DNA from 3 places in the Paenisporosarcina sp. P4_E4_2 genome. Region 3 is predicted to be linked to each of the others. Evidence: predicted binding sites of a transcription regulator. Region 3 holds the regulator's gene; each other region holds the start of a gene.
What was found. Region 3 encodes Rex, which represses fermentation and respiration genes when NADH is low (regulators of the CRP and FNR family bind a similar motif). Its sites were predicted from a motif close to TTGTGAAATATTTCACAA; they were not measured.
Positions count from the first base shown of each region.

Region 1: the regulator Rex is predicted to act here: its motif matches at 1,754-1,771, upstream of AC1DSB_RS03310 (cytochrome ubiquinol oxidase subunit I).
Region 2: the regulator Rex is predicted to act here: its motif matches at 2,785-2,802, upstream of AC1DSB_RS05010 (AtpZ/AtpI family protein).

Region 1 covers NZ_JBFUJC010000016.1:16,760-20,982, forward strand. Annotated here, with positions in the region: gene AC1DSB_RS03295 (thioredoxin family protein) at 1-28, shown strand, start outside; gene AC1DSB_RS03300 (diacylglycerol kinase) at 195-1,106, shown strand; gene AC1DSB_RS03305 (NUDIX hydrolase) at 1,222-1,683, opposite strand; gene AC1DSB_RS03310 (cytochrome ubiquinol oxidase subunit I) at 1,973-3,319, shown strand; gene AC1DSB_RS03315 (cytochrome d ubiquinol oxidase subunit II) at 3,316-4,223, shown strand, end outside.
Region 2 covers NZ_JBFUJC010000035.1:8,797-13,244, reverse strand. Annotated here, with positions in the region: gene AC1DSB_RS05025 (amino acid permease) at 1-347, shown strand, start outside; gene upp (uracil phosphoribosyltransferase) at 718-1,347, shown strand; gene wecB (non-hydrolyzing UDP-N-acetylglucosamine 2-epimerase) at 1,367-2,482, shown strand; gene AC1DSB_RS05010 (AtpZ/AtpI family protein) at 2,957-3,169, shown strand; gene atpB (F0F1 ATP synthase subunit A) at 3,410-4,120, shown strand; gene atpE (F0F1 ATP synthase subunit C) at 4,180-4,404, shown strand.
Region 3 covers NZ_JBFUJC010000102.1:345-8,383, reverse strand. Annotated here, with positions in the region: partial or broken gene AC1DSB_RS09245 (ABC-F family ATP-binding cassette domain-containing protein) at 1-756, opposite strand, end outside; gene AC1DSB_RS09240 (redox-sensing transcriptional repressor Rex) at 881-1,534, shown strand; gene tatA (twin-arginine translocase TatA/TatE family subunit) at 1,598-1,795, shown strand; gene tatC (twin-arginine translocase subunit TatC) at 1,817-2,596, shown strand; gene AC1DSB_RS09225 (lysostaphin resistance A-like protein) at 2,629-3,360, opposite strand; gene groES (co-chaperone GroES) at 3,556-3,840, shown strand; gene groL (chaperonin GroEL) at 3,872-5,500, shown strand; gene AC1DSB_RS09210 (DUF3189 family protein) at 5,840-6,349, shown strand; gene AC1DSB_RS09205 (DUF2975 domain-containing protein) at 7,000-7,479, shown strand; gene AC1DSB_RS09200 (helix-turn-helix domain-containing protein) at 7,490-7,711, shown strand; gene AC1DSB_RS09195 (hypothetical protein) at 7,882-8,039, shown strand, end outside.

The DNA of each region.
Region 1 (4,223 bases), on a different contig from region 3:
TACAGGAGCACTGCAAAAACAGTCATAATTGTTCTACTGGGTGCATTCGTATATAATAAAGAAATCAAGCCGAGGCATATGTCCGGCTTCTTTTCGTGGACTATTCCTGCTGAACTGTTGACAGGGAACTTTTCAGATCGCTCAGGAGTCCTAGCAAATAGAATAAAATGTAAAGCAGGAAGAAGGAAATGTGTATGAAACGTGCACGCATTATTTACAATCCAACATCTGGCCGTGAGTTATTCAAAAAACACTTGCCTGAGGTTTTAGAAAAATTAGAGAAGGCTGGTTACGAAACGTCATGTCACGCAACGACGTGTGAAGGTGACGCTGTTGGAGCCGCTAATTATGCAGTGGAGCGAGGATTTGACCTGGTGATTGCAGCTGGTGGGGACGGCACGTTAAATGAAGTAGTGGCCGGAATCAGTCAATTTGAAAAGCGCCCGAAAGTCGGCCTAATCCCAATGGGAACGACTAATGACTTTGCGCGCGCACTTCGAATTCCTCGAGATATTGATAAGGCAGTGAACATTATTTTGGCGAACGATACAATTCCCGTTGATGTTGGCGTTGTCAATGATCGCTATTTTATTAATATCGCGGGCGGCGGGAAAATAACTGAGTTAACGTATGACGTACCGAGTAAGTTGAAAACTGTACTTGGTCAACTCGCATATTATTTAAAAGGAATTGAAATGCTGCCGTCTATTCGCGCTTCCCAAGTAAGGATAGAATACGATGGGGAAGTGTTTGATGACGAAGCGATGATGTTTCTTGTGGGCCTGACAAATTCAGTAGGTGGATTTGAAAGACTTGCTCCCGACTCGAGCGTCAATGATGGCCTGTTTACATTACTCATTTTGAGAAAGTGTAACATTGCCGAGTTTATTCGATTGGCAACCCTTGCAATACGTGGTGAGCATTTGGAAGATCCTCATGTTGTTTATAAAAAAGCCAAACATATCACTGTATCAGCAGACGATCATGTCCAACTAAATTTAGACGGTGAATACGGTGGGAATGCACCAGCGGTATTTGAAAATTTATATCGTCATATTGAAGTGTTTGTTCCGATCAACGACATTCGTGAACAAGACCGTCCATAATTAATTTGTAGAGCATTTCCTGGAAGACCAGGAAATGCTCTTTGTTCTTTTTATAGTAACTTGTAAAGACAGGTTTTCCACCAATCATCAATGAATGGATTTTCTCGCCTTTTACTCAATCGGTCGATTCCTCATGTCTCTTTCTTCTCAGACTTAGCATCTCAACTGCAACATCCTGTGCACCTGCAAGTTTTGGCAACGTTCCGAGTGGCTCCCAACGGAACTGGAATGTGAGGCCGTTATCTAATCCATCGCAAACCACAAGGTGCTCCCAATTTTGTTGGTCGCCCGCATAATCCAGATGGAAAAAATTACGTTCATGAACTGTGCCTTTTCCATTCGGATAATAGTTATACTTGTGGATTTTTCCAATGAAAGACAGTTTGTCACGCGTGATACCTGTTTCTTCATTAATTTCCCGGTACAATGCATCAATTAGTTGCTCGTCTTCTTCGATTGTGCCGGCTGGAACTTGCAAGCCTGCTTCCGGATGTTGTTTGTGCTCGAAAACAAGTAATTCCAAATTMGGTGCCTGGCCTTTTGTTATGTACGCCAACACTTTACGCTTCGTTTTCATCGCATTCACCTCGAAAATTAAGTATGATTTACTTAGAATACAAAATGCTCAGAACTTTCGCAATATCAATATGTGATAGTTTTCACATTTCCTTCACAGGGACGTGACAAAATCGATACATCCCGAGATTTTGAATGACTCTAATTGGGGTATGATAGGAATTAAGGAAGGTGACGACATGTATAAAAAACAAGAGAAAAAGTTAATGTGGCTTGCGTTTATTGTGGCAACCATTATGATGTTGTCGATAATAGGTAGGATTTTCTGAAGTTAATAGGAGGGGTTTTAAGTGGGGAATGAAGAAGCAGTATTTTTTAGTAGGATATTAACTGAACTTACGCTATCGTTTCATATTATCTATGCCACCATTGGGGTAGGTATTCCGCTCATGATTATGATCGCCCAGTGGGTGGGAATCAAGAAAAATGATGAACATTACATTCTTCTCGCAAGACGGTGGGCACGTGGTTTCGTCATCACAGTTGCAGTGGGCGTAGTTACAGGGACGGCCATTGGTCTCCAACTTTCATTACTCTGGCCGAACTTTATGGAACTTGCAGGGAACGTGATAGCTTTGCCATTATTCATGGAAACGTTCGCGTTTTTCTTTGAAGCCATATTTTTAGGGATTTATTTATATACATGGGATCGATTTGAAAATCAAAAGAAACATTTATTATTACTGATTCCGGTTGCAGTCGGGGCATCATTCTCAGCGGTATTTATTACGATTGTGAATGCATTCATGAATGCTCCTCAAGGATTTGATTTGGTAGATGGGGAATTGATTAACATCAATCCTCTGCTGGCCATGTTCAACCCTGCAATGCCTACTAAAGTGGCGCATGTTGTTGTGACAGCCTACATGACGGCGGCATTTGTGCTTGCTTCGATTGCTGCTTACCGATTATTGAGAGGCTCCAATCATGTGTACCATAAAAAAGCCTTGTTTTTAACAATGAAGCTCGGCCTTATCTTCTCTATTGCAACGGCAATTATCGGGGACTTCTCCGGGAAATATTTGGCGGAGTACCAGCCTGAAAAACTCGCTGCTGCGGAATGGCATTTTGAGACGGAAGAAAATGCTTCGTTAGTAATGTACGGCGTTCTGGACGATGGGGAAGTTAAGTATGCCATCAAAATTCCATATGCGCTGAGTATTCTTGCCCATGGCGACCCATTCTCTGAAGTTAAGGGACTTGACCAAGTGCCTGATGATGAAGAACCACCACTATACATTCATTACTTATTTGACATGATGGTGACAATCGGCATGTGGCTAGCTTTCCTTTCTGCTGTCTATGTATTCGCGGTATGGAGAAAGTGGTCGATTGTACAGACGAAATGGTTCAGATGGCTGCTTGTTGCGAGCGGACCGTTAGCAGTGCTGGCAATTGAATTCGGTTGGTGGCTCGCAGAAGTAGGCCGTCAGCCTTGGATTTTGCGAAACATCATGCGAGTGGAGGATGCGGCTACGACCAGTGGCCAAGTGGATTTAATTCTGGTGCTATTTGCCGGTCTATATCTGATTCTTGGAGTAGGTAGTGTCGTCATTCTCAGACGCATGTTCAAGAAGAATCCAGTGGAGCAAGAAATTGAGGATAGACGCAAAGAAAAAGGCGGTGACTTCGTATGACGCTCGAAATAGTCGGACTTTCTGTCTTATGGATTTTCCTGTTTGGCTACTTGATAATCGGATCCATCGACTTTGGTGCAGGTTTCTTCAATGCATATAACACACTGACTAGGCGTGACCATATCCTGACGAACATTATTGAGCGCTACCTCTCACCTGTATGGGAAGTAACAAATGTATTTCTCGTTTTCTTCTTCGTCGGGATTATCGGTTTCTTCCCTAAAACTGCATTCTACTATGGGACGACGCTATTGGTTCCTGCAAGCATCGCGATCATCCTGCTTGCAATCCGCGGATCCTATTACGCATTTGCGATGTATGGTTCATATGGGCATAAAGGATATACCTTCATGTACGGGTTATCCGGTTTGTTTATCCCGGCATCACTTTCAATCGTTTTGACGATTTCCGAAGGCGGATTCATCTCAATGGTAAATGACCATCCAGTCCTGGATTACTGGAAGCTCTTTACGAGTCCGTTGACCTGGAGCATAGTTGTATTAAGCATCGCGGCACTGCTTTATATTTCGGCTGTCTTCCTGACTTGGTATGCCAATAAAGCAGGTGACCGATCGGCAACTGAATTGCTTCGTAAGTATTCGCTCATTTGGGCATTGCCAACGATGATCACAGCAGGCGGAATCATCTTCGAGCTTCGCGGACATAATCCGGAACACTATGCGCGCATTCTTGATTTATGGTGGGTGTTTGGTATTTCATTCCTGATGTTTGTCGGAACGGTATGGCTGATTTGGAAACGTAAAAATTATGGCTTGGCGTTCGGTTTGTTGACAGGGCAGTTTGCCTTGGCATTCTTCGGCTACGGGATTTCACATTATCCGTACCTGTTATATCCTTATTTGACGATTTACGATAGTTTCACGAACGAAGCGATGGCAATCGC
Region 2 (4,448 bases), on a different contig from region 3:
TTGGGGTAATTTTGAATTATATAGTGCCGGCTAAAGTATTTACATGGGTAACGAGCATCGCAACTTTCGGTGCTATCTGGACGTGGGGGATTATTTTGGTTTCTCAAATCCAATTCCGTAAGAAACTAAAACCTGCGGAGAAAGCAAAACTGAAATACAAAGTTCCTTTCTTCCCGATCACATCTTATATTGCACTTGCTTTCCTAGTGTTTGTTATCGTTGTAATGGCATATTCCCCGGATACAAGAATCGCACTTGTTGTTGGGCCACTATGGCTAGTTTTCTTAACAGTTTATTATTATGGAAAAGGGTTCCACAAAAAGAACCGAGCCCATCACTCGAAGTAAAATAGTGTGGAATTTTAAGGCACCATGGACGATTAGTCTGTGGTGCTTTTCTTATTTTTTCGACAGACATGATTTGAAAGGATAAAAATAGCTTAAATACATTATAAGGTAATTTTCATAAGGGAAAACTTGGTGTGCTTGTATTGAGAATTCAAATAAATTATATAAAAGGAATAAACATTCGCGAAAGAGAACAAATCAAAATAAGAGAGGGAATAAACACTCCTCTCCAATTGGAAAGGAACCTTTCAATCAATCATCTTGTCATATAAACGAAACTTTCTTAAAAATGTAAATATGAAGGGAGTCGAGCGTAACCGTTTTTTTCTGCTATAATAGATAAAGTTTGAACGTTAAAGGAGAGGACAAAATGGGAAAAGTATACGTATTTGATCATCCATTGATCCAACATAAATTAACATATATCCGTGACAAGAAGACGGGTACGAAAGAATTTCGCGAATTGGTAGATGAAGTAGCAACATTGATGGCTTTTGAAATTACACGCGATATGCCTCTTGATGATGTTGAAGTAGAAACGCCAGTAACAACAGCTAAAGCAAAAGTTTTATCTGGTAAAAAATTAGGCATCGTGCCAATTTTGCGTGCCGGTATCGGTATGGTAGACGGTATTTTAACATTAATCCCAGCGGCTAAAGTCGGACATATCGGCTTATACCGTGATCCAGAAACTTTACAGCCTATCGAATATTATGTGAAGCTCCCAGCGGACGTTGAAGAGCGTGATTTTATATTAGTTGATCCAATGCTTGCAACGGGTGGATCTGCACTTGTTGCAATCAATGCTTTGAAAAACCGCGGTGCAAAAAGCATTAAATTTATGTGCTTAATCGCTGCTCCAGAAGGTGTAGAGGTTCTTCAACAAGCACACCCTGATGTTGATATCTACATTGCTGCCCTTGACGAAAAATTGGACGACCATGGTTACATCGTGCCAGGACTTGGCGATGCTGGTGACCGTTTGTTCGGAACAAAATAAGTAAGGAAGTGCTTTGACCTTGACGAAAAAATGGAAAGTCATGACGATTTTTGGGACACGCCCAGAAGCAATTAAAATGGCACCACTCGTATTGGAATTAGAAAAACATACAGACGAAATCGAATCCATCGTGACCGTAACGGCGCAACATCGCCAAATGCTTGACCAAGTATTGGACACATTCGGCATTACACCTGACTTCGATTTGAACATTATGAAAGACCGCCAGACTTTAATCGACGTGACAACACGTGGACTTGAAGGATTGGATGCAGTCATGAAAGAATCGAAGCCCGACATCGTCTTGGTACATGGCGATACGACAACGACTTTCATTGCAAGCTTAGCGGCTTTCTATAACCAAATCGCAGTTGGTCACGTAGAAGCGGGACTTCGTACATTTAATAAATACTCACCATACCCTGAGGAAATGAACCGCCAATTAACTGGTGTTATGGCAGACCTGCATTTCTCACCAACGGAAGTATCTGCAGATAACCTTCGCCGTGAAAACAAACCGGAAGATCGCATTGTCGTAACAGGCAACACGGCGATTGACGCGTTGAAAACAACGGTTCGCGAAGAGTACTCGCATCCTGTACTGGAACAAATCGGCTCAGACCGAATGATTTTATTGACGGCACACCGTCGTGAAAACTTGGGTGAACCGATGCGCAACATGTTCCGTGCAATCAAACGTTTGATTGAAGAACATGACGACGTACAAGTTGTCTACCCAGTTCATATGAATCCTGCTGTACGTGAAATAGCTAGWGAAATCCTTGGAAATGATCCACGCATTCACTTGATCGAGCCTCTAGAAGTACTCGATTTCCATAACTTCGCAGCACGTTCTTTCATTATATTGACTGATTCAGGCGGCGTGCAGGAAGAAGCACCTTCTTTAGGGAAACCGGTTCTTGTATTGCGCGATACGACTGAACGTCCAGAAGGAATCGCGGCAGGAACATTGAAGCTAGCGGGTACGGACGAAGAAACAATTTATGGTTTAGCAAAAGATTTGCTGACGAACGATGAAGCTTATGCGTCAATGTCTCATGCATCCAACCCGTATGGTGACGGTGAAGCATCAAGACGAATCGTTGAAGCGCTGAAAGACTATTTAAATAAGTAGAAAAAAGGAAAAGGGACAGCCTCGGCAGTCCCTTTCACTATGACATTGTTAGGGAATTGTATCCGAAAACGTGAATTTTAGATATAGTTGTCCGAATTCTAGATAAACGTAGGTGAAATCTAGATAACGCTACTCGAATTGAAGATATCACCACACAAAATGCAGATAACCTTCTTCGAATACGAGATAAACATCGAGATAACCACTACTAAACAATCTGCACCAGCACCAAAAAAAGATATTTCATAACAACTCAGCCTGCTGTTTGCAAATTTGTCGACAATATGTCGATTGAGGCGACTTTGTGAAGTTTTTCACGGGAATCAATTGACATCATTTTACCCCTATTGTATGCTTACAAAGGGTATGAATGAGAGGGCTTTCATGTGTATAATTCACGTTGAAACCTTGTCGTATCTGCTTTCTATCAGATTCGCGATTTTTACAAAGTCATGCAAAAACGTGAGGATCACCATGCGTCAAACGAGACGTCCTTTACAAGAAATGGCCCTTTATTCGGCTATTCTCTCACAACTTGTTGGTTCTATTTTAATAGGAGTTTTCACTGGAATGTGGCTCGATGACAAAATAGACACCACCCCGTTATTTTTAGTGCTTTTTCTGTTCATTGGCCTTGCAGTCGGTGTAACAGCCATGATCTTGACCATTCAAAAGAGTGAATCATGATTTAGACCGTTATTTATGTATAGGAAGAAACTCATTTAACAGTTTCAACAGTAAGACCATACATAGAAACTACTTTCCGTTTAAACACCCTTTGCAAGAATTTCTTTCGGTTTGACATGAAGAATGTCGAAATCAGGAAGAAGCATGAATTCAGTAATCTCGATTGTCTTCTATTAATAGTAGACAGGATTATATACATGAAAAACTCTATACCGAATTGTGAAAGAGAGGTGAATGCACGTGCATCATGAGAACCCGACGGTGGTATGGCTTGGGCTTACGTTCAACCTATCAAACGTTATGATGCTAACAGTAACGGCACTTATCGTTCTATTAATCGCRGTAGTTTCTACTCGGAACTTAAGTTTAAAGCCAACTGGTATGCAAAATTTTATGGAGTGGTTAATGGACTTCGTAAAAGGGATTATCAAAAGCAATATGGACTGGAATACAGGTGGACGATTCCATGTTCTAGGTATTACGCTTATCATGTTCATCTTTGTAGCGAACATGTTAGGTCTACCATTTTCAATCGTTATCAATGGTGAATTGTGGTGGAAATCTCCAACCGCAGATCCAATCATAACGATGACGTTAGCGGTTATGGTCATGATATTAACTCATTACTATGGCATCAAGTTAAAAGGTCTTTCCGAGTACGGAAAAGATTTCTTGAAACCTTTACCGTTCCTTCTGCCCCTTAAGATTGTAGAAGAGTTCGCCAATACGGTGACACTTGGTCTTCGACTTTACGGGAACATTTATGCAGGGGAAGTATTGCTAGGGTTACTAGCAGGTATTGGCGGCGCAAGTWTTTTTGGTTTTGCAGGAGCATTGATTCCAACATTAGCTTGGYAAGGTTTCTCGATTTTCGTCGGAACGATTCAATCGTTCATCTTCGTCATTTTAACAATGGTTTATATGTCTCACAAAGTGAGTCATGATCATTAAGTATAACTTGTTCAATACTTGAACAAAGAAAAAACAAATTTCAAGGAGGCAACACACACATGGAAGGTTCAATTGGTATTTTAGCAGCAGCAATCGCAATCGGTTTAGGAGCTCTAGGAGCAGGTATCGGTAACGGATTAATCGTTTCAAAAACAATCGAAGGTATGGCTCGCCAACCTGAAGCACGTGGATTATTACAAACAACAATGTACATCGGGGTTGCATTAGTAGAAGCCCTTCCTATCATCGCAGTAGTTATCGCGTTCATCGTTTTAAACAAATAATATATATATACTCACAAATGGTAATGGCGAAGTTGATCTTTGAC
Region 3 (8,039 bases):
CAAGTAAGCACTATAATTACCTACAAAACGTTTCACTTTGTGACGGGAAACTTCATATACAAAGTTCACGACTTGATCAAGGAAGTAACGGTCATGCGAAACGATAAGTATCGCACCAGGATATCCTTGAAGATAACGCTCCAGCCAACTGAGCGTATCGATGTCCAAATGGTTCGTCGGCTCATCAAGAATCAGTAAATCTGGCTTTGTTAATAATAATTTAGCCAATGCCAGTCGAGTTTTTTGACCACCCGATAGCGATTGAATTGGTTTTGTGTATTCTTCAGGGAAGAATTGCATTCCGTGAAGGACGGAACGGGTATCCGCTTCATACTGATAGCCACCGGAGTCTTTGAATGCCACTTGTTTATTGTCATAGTCAGACATGATACGCGCATAAGACTCAGCGTTTTCATATACTTCGGGATTCGCCATTTGCTGTTCCAGGGAACGCAATTCTCTTTCAGCATCCCGGTGATGCTCAAAAATGGTCATCATTTCGTCCCAAATGGATAAGTCGGAGTCAATGCCTGCATGTTGTTCCATATAACCGACTTTTGTGCCTTTAGGAATGATGATTTCTCCAGAGTCATACGACATTTCACCTGCAATAATTTTCAGGAGTGTCGACTTTCCGGCACCGTTTCGTCCGACTAAAGCCACACGGTCACGATGGTTAATTTCAAGTTTGACACCGCTTAATATTTCATCGACGACAAACGATTTATATAATTGATTCACTTGTAAGACAATCATGAATTCCACCTCAGTTCTCACTTAGTTTAATGGATGCCAGGAACTCATGCAACGACTGAACTTTACTTCTCTCATTTACTCATGTAAGATGAAAGCGATTTCGCTTGAATGCAGGAGGAACGGCATGAAACAAGAACCGCTTAAAATTCCACAAGCTACAACTAAAAGATTACCTCTCTATTACCGATTCATCCAAAACTTCTCGAACGCAGGGAAGAAAAGGGTATCTTCACAGGAACTGAGTGAAGCGATGAAAATAGATTCAGCAACTATTCGCCGGGACTTTTCACATTTTGGTGCGTTAGGCAAAAAAGGTTACGGTTATGATGTGCCAAATCTGTTGGCATTTTTCCGTCAAACACTCGATCAGGATGAAGAAACGAATGTCGCATTAATTGGTGTAGGTAGTTTAGGGACGGCATTTCTGAAATACAATTTCCATAAAAATCATAACACCCGAATCGTAGTGGCATTTGATACAAGTGCAACGAAAGATGGGATGATTAGTGACATCCCGATCTTCGAGCCTAGCAAGCTAGAAGAAAAAATACAGGAATACGGAATCGAACTCGTGATTTTAACCGTGCCTTCAAGAGCAGCGCAGGAAGTAACGGACCGATTAACGAAAACATCCGTAAAAGGGATTTTGAACTTCACGCCGATTCGTCTGACTGTCCCTGATACGATACGTGTTCATACAATTGATTTGTCCGTAGAGCTGCAAACACTGATTTACTTCATTAAACAGGATGAAGAAACGTTCACACATAATTCATAGAAGCAAATAGCAAACTAAGCAAAAATGCGTTAAAATAAATATAGACACGAGGAGGTGCCTATCATGCCTACAGGTCCATTGAGTATTTTATTGATTGTGGTAGTGGCTTTACTTGTATTCGGTCCGAAAAAGCTTCCTGAACTGGGACGAGCATTCGGCAGTTCGCTTCGCGAATTCAAAAATGCAACAAGAGGTCTAGTCGATGACGACGAAGATGACGATCATAAAAAGAAGAAAAAGATAGAAGAAGAAGATAAGTAAGTACGTTAGGGTGTTTTTCTGATGGAAGAAAGAGACATGACTACAGTTGAACATATTATTGAATTAAGAAAACGACTGATGATAATCGTCGTTTTCTTTGTTATAGCAGTGATCATCAGCTATTTCCTAGCTGGCCCACTGATAGAATTTTTGCAGGTAAGTGAAGAAGCACGCAACATAACATTGAATGCATTTAAAATTACGGATCCATTTAAAATATTAATTTCCGTAATGATGGTTTTGGCAATAGTCATGACATCCCCACTCATTTTATATCAAATTTGGGCATTCATTTCTCCAGGACTCTATCAAAAAGAGCGAACGGCAACTCTTAGCTACATTCCGTTTATCTTTTTGTTATTTATAGCAGGGGTTTCATTTTCCTACTATGTCGTATTCCCATTTGTCATCCATTTCATGGCTGACTTATCAGCTGATCTGAACATTGTGCAGACAATCGGGATCAATGAATACTTCGAATTCCTGTTTCAATTGACCATTCCATTCGGTTTTGTTTTCCAAATGCCGGTTATCTTGCTGTTCCTGACCCGATTAGGGATTTTGACACCGATGATGCTGACCAAGTATCGCAAGTATATTTACCTTGTGCTTGTGGTGGTTGCGGATATTTTAACGCCACCAGATATTATGTCGCACGTTTTGGTTACACTTCCGCTCATCTTGCTGTTTGAATTCAGCATTGTCATAGCCAAAATAGGCTATCGCAAATTTATAAAGGCAGAAGCTCTTCAAAAAATCGAAGAAGCGAAACGCCAAAATGAAAGCCTTCCACCTCTATAATGGTGGAAGGCTTTTTGCTTTTAGTGCTTTTATTATTGTGAATTGGATAGTGATTCTAAATACTTTTGATAGCGTTCAATGTTCTCCATATTTAATTGAATCAATACAACAAACCCATTCAACAGCATATGGGAGATGATCGAAGTCAAAATTCGTCTAGTTTTATAGTATAAAAATGCGAATATAAATCCTGACACGGCATAGAGTAAAAGGTGTGTGAAATCAAAATGGATAATCGCAAATACGATGGCACTCACTGCACCTGCAATGAAGAAATTTGTTTTTTGGACAAGGTTACCGAAAATGACCCGTCTGAAAATCAGTTCTTCAAGAATAGGGGCAAACAAGGCAATCGCAAAAATCGCCATTGGCACTGCTTCGGCAATTTGTATTAGTGAAGCGGTATTTTCGGATCCCTGCTCGATTCCAAAGGATTGTTCAATAAGCGAGGCAATGGCTTGTCCGAAGAGTACCATAAAGAAACCGGCAATTCCCCAAAGAATCGAAGCGGGGACAGAACTCTTTTTACCCTTTAAGTGATTTAAAAAAGCACCATCTTTACGAATGATTAGTAAAACAATAAGTGTGGCCACTGCCATGCTCAGGAACACCCACCAGCCACTTGCTAACAACTTGGCTTGCTCGATTTCCATGCCTTCCCGACCTTTCAAATAGCTGAAAATGAGGGGAGCAAATAAGGCGCCAGACAGTTGCATTACGATGTAAACCAATATGAGATAAAACGCTGTTTTGTTATTTTTCACAGATAGTTTCCTTTCATCAAAAGAAGTTCTCTTCCTATTGTATTGTTTTTCGTGAGTCCTCGCAAAGAATACAAAAAATCTGTATGTTCCCACTTGCAAAAATGTGAGTGATTCATTATGATAGGAATTGTGTTAGCACTCAAGAAGAGAGAGTGCTAATAAAATAATTACTACCATTCAAGGAGGTTGTTTCACTTGTTAAAACCATTAGGCGATCGTATTGTAATCGAATTAATCGAAGCTGAGGAAAAAACTGCATTCGGTATCGTACTTCCAGACTCTGCTAAAGAGAAGCCGCAGGAAGGCAAAGTAGTTGCTGTAGGAACTGGTCGTGTACTGGATAACGGCACACGTGTTGAGTTGGATGTAAAAGAAGGCGACAAAATCATCTTCTCTAAATACGCAGGTACTGAAGTGAAATTTGAAGGTAATGAATTCTTGATTTTACGTGAAAATGATATTTTAGCAATTGTAGGCTAATACTTAAACATATTTTAGGAGGGTTTACAAAATGGCAAAAGAAATTAAATTCAGTGAAGACGCACGCAGTTTGATGCTTCGTGGTGTAGATAAATTGGCGGATGCTGTAAAAGTAACGCTTGGACCAAAAGGACGTAACGTCGTTCTTGAGAAAAAATTCGGTTCACCACTTATTACTAACGATGGTGTAACGATTGCAAAAGAGATCGAACTTGAAGATCCATTTGAAAACATGGGCGCTAAGCTTGTAGCTGAAGTTGCTTCTAAAACAAATGAAATTGCAGGTGACGGTACAACTACGGCAACAGTTCTTGCACAAGCGATGATTCGCGAAGGCTTGAAAAACGTAACAGCTGGCGCTAACCCAGTCGGTATCCGTAAAGGTATCGAAAAAGCGGTTGCTGCTGCAGTTACTGAGTTAAAAGAAATCTCTAAAGAAATCGAAGGCAAAGAATCGATTGCTCAAGTAGCATCTATTTCTGCTGCTGACGAAGAAGTTGGTCAATTGATTGCGGAAGCAATGGAACGCGTTGGAAACGATGGCGTTATCACAATTGAAGAATCTAAAGGATTCACAACTGAGCTTGATGTAGTGGAAGGTATGCAGTTTGATCGCGGTTACGCATCTCCATACATGGTTACGGATTCAGAGAAAATGGAAGCTATTTTAGAAAATCCATATATCTTGATCACGGACAAAAAAATCACAAGCATTCAAGAGATTCTTCCAGTATTAGAACAAGTGGTTCAACAAGGTAAACCATTGATCTTGATTGCTGAAGACGTTGAAGGCGAAGCTTTAGCTACATTAGTAGTGAACAAATTACGTGGCACATTCAATGCAGTTGCTGTAAAAGCACCTGGATTCGGCGACCGTCGTAAAGCTATGTTGGAAGATATCGCGGTTCTTACAGGTGGCGAAGTAATCACTGAAGAACTTGGTTTAGACTTGAAGTCTGCTAACATCACTCAATTAGGACGCGCAGCGAAAGTTGTGGTAACGAAAGAAAACACAACAATCGTTGAAGGTGCTGGCCAACCAGAAAAAATTTCGGGTCGCGTAAGCCAAATCCGTTCACAATTAGAAGATACTACTTCTGAATTCGATAAAGAAAAACTACAAGAACGTTTAGCAAAACTTTCAGGTGGTGTTGCCGTGATTAAAGTCGGTGCAGCAACTGAAACAGAACTAAAAGAGCGTAAACTTCGCATTGAAGATGCACTGAACTCTACACGTGCGGCTGTTGAAGAAGGTATCGTTTCTGGTGGTGGTACTGCACTAGTTAACGTCTACAACAAAGTTGTGGAAGTAACTTCAGATGCAACAGGTGACGTGGCAACTGGTGTGAAAATTGTTCTTCGTGCTCTTGAAGAGCCAGTTCGTCAAATCGCAAACAACGCAGGTCTTGAAGGTTCAATCATTGTGGATCGTTTGAAACGTGAAGAAATCGGTATTGGTTTCAACGCAGCAAACGGCGAATGGGTGAACATGATGGAAGCGGGTATCGTGGATCCAACTAAAGTTACTCGTTCTGCACTTCAAAACGCAGCATCTGTAGCAGCCATGTTCCTAACTACTGAAGCAGTAGTAGCAGAAATTCCAGACAAAAATGCAGGCGGCGGTATGCCTGACATGGGCGGAATGGGCGGCATGATGTAATATAGTCTCGAAAAAGTTGATATATCAATGCTTTTAAGACTTGAAAGTTTTTGGTGCCGGAATGGTGCCGTGATTTTAATTCGTAGTTGATTTTGAGAGGCTTTTCATGAGTTCACTGAACTTTTGAGAAGCCTCTTTTTTTCTATCCTTAGTTATGTGTAGAAATTAAAAGGAACTTCAACCCGGACGTTCCTTTTATTTCGCTCTCAGAATATTAAACGCAGCATAAGCTAGCGTTGCTTTTTATGTAAATTTATTAATTGTTAATCAAAAGAATTGAGTTTAGATTTAGATTTAATGCCCATAATAATCTAAGAAAACAATTCAAAGGATGATATCGTGATTTATATATATAATGACTATGGTGGAACTCATACTACAGCTCTGGCAGCGGCATATCATTTAAAAGAAATTATCCAATCAGAACGAGAACTGACAAAAGAAGAAATATTAAGTGTAAACTATTTCAATAAGTTAACTAAAAAGGATTTTGGAAACATCATTTTCCATGGGATAGATGAAAATGGAGACCCAGTGTATACAATAGGTCGGAAATCTTCTAAACTTGTTGTTCCAGCAATGAAAAATTTAATTTTATTGATTCAAAGTAAACATCAATTTCATGAACAAATAATCTTCTCCAATACATCACCAACTGTACCATTAGCGATGTCGATTGGGGGTTTTTTTTCTAGAGGATTAAAAATTGATTTTATTGGTGTGCCATTATTAGTTATTGGTGCAAAACAATGTTGTGATAATATTTTTCGGTTGGTAGAAAATACAAAACAAATAGCCCAAAACAATAAGGATCAAGTAATTGTTTTAGAAAATAACGAATATAAGTAAAACTTTTTAATTCTATTTATTTCTGTTATAAAAAAATTCTTTAGCATGTAAGAGATTGTTTGTTTACAGTAGGAACATTATGCGCAACATCGCTAACACCGATTGAGGTTTATTTTTTATGCTCATTATTAAAAGGAATCTAATACCTCAAGGTGAATTTATACTTAAGTAATTAAATCGAGGTGTTTAAATTGAGTGATGAAAGCTTTATGGTATAAGTTAATGATGGTTATTACAGCTACAAGTGTAACTTTTATATTAGGACTAAATATGGATAAATATGGAAACTATATTGCTCTGTTCTTAAGTTCTATTCTTACAGTATTGACTACAAAGGATCAGTTTCAACAATTCACCACTAGACATCTTAAGTTAGGTAGAAGAGCAGCGGATATTGTAATGTAATTTTGCTAACATAGTGTATATGACTAGAGGCTTCACATAAATTGTTCAAGTTTATGTGAAGCCTCTTTTTTATTTCTTTAGCTCGAATACTGATGTCATTCAAAGGGGAATGCTTTTTCATTGTCTAAAATTAAAGGAATATTTATAATACAGCAAGAATAGAATTGGAAAGGATAATAATTTATTGTGAAACGATAAATATCCTGTTAAAATCAAATTGAAGATAAATAGGAGAGGTGCTTTATATGAAACGAGAAACACTCTTTTTAAAGGTAGTTATTTTTCTTATGGGAATTCCGATTCTTGCTTTATGTATATTTGTGTTGCCTGAGTTCGCTGACCTTTACACAGAATTCGAAAATGGGCTGGCTTATTTGCAATATCCTGTTTTAATCTGTATGTATGCAACGGCGATTCCGTTTTTCTTCGCTCTGTATCAGGCTTTAAGACTTTTAAGCTATATTGACAAGAACGAAGCTTTCTCGGAATTATCTGTAAAGGCTTTAAAGAATATAAAATACTGTGCAATCACAATCAGTATCTTATATGTGGCAGTATTGCCAGCCATATTTCTCGTAGCAGATTCAGACGATGCCCCTGGACTCGTAGTAATCGGAATGGTCATTATTTTTGCTTCAATTGTGATTGCAGTCTTTGCTGCTGTTCTTCAAAAGATATTAATAAATGCCATAAATATAAAATCAGAAAATGATTTAACGGTCTGAGGTGAGTAAAATGGCGATTATAATCAATATTGATGTGATGTTGGCTAAAAGAAAAATGAGCGTAACAGAACTTTCGGAGAGGGTTGGAATCACAATGGCTAACCTTTCTATATTGAAAAATGGAAAGGCAAAAGCAATTCGATTATCAACTTTAGAAGCTATTTGTAAGGCTTTGGACTGTCAGCCTGGGGATATTTTAGAATACAAAAGTGACATAGACACACTGGGATAATAAGATTAGAAAACAAATTTAATTAACTAACGAGATGCGTTGATCCAAGAAGGATTAACGCTTTTTTGTTGAACTTATTCAACTAACGGGGCAGTTTACTTCAATAAGCAAGAATGAACTTTATAGTGAACGGTAACGTCATTTTATTAAGTTAAACGAGGGGGGAGATTATGGGCTTTTGGTATTTCTTAATATTATTTGTAGGATTATTTTTAGTAGTTAAGGGGCTACTTGGGAATAAAAAATTTAGCTTGGTATTTGTAGGACTATTATTTATTTCATTCTCATTATTTATGTTTTCTCCAGGAAGTGCTGAAATTATTTCGGA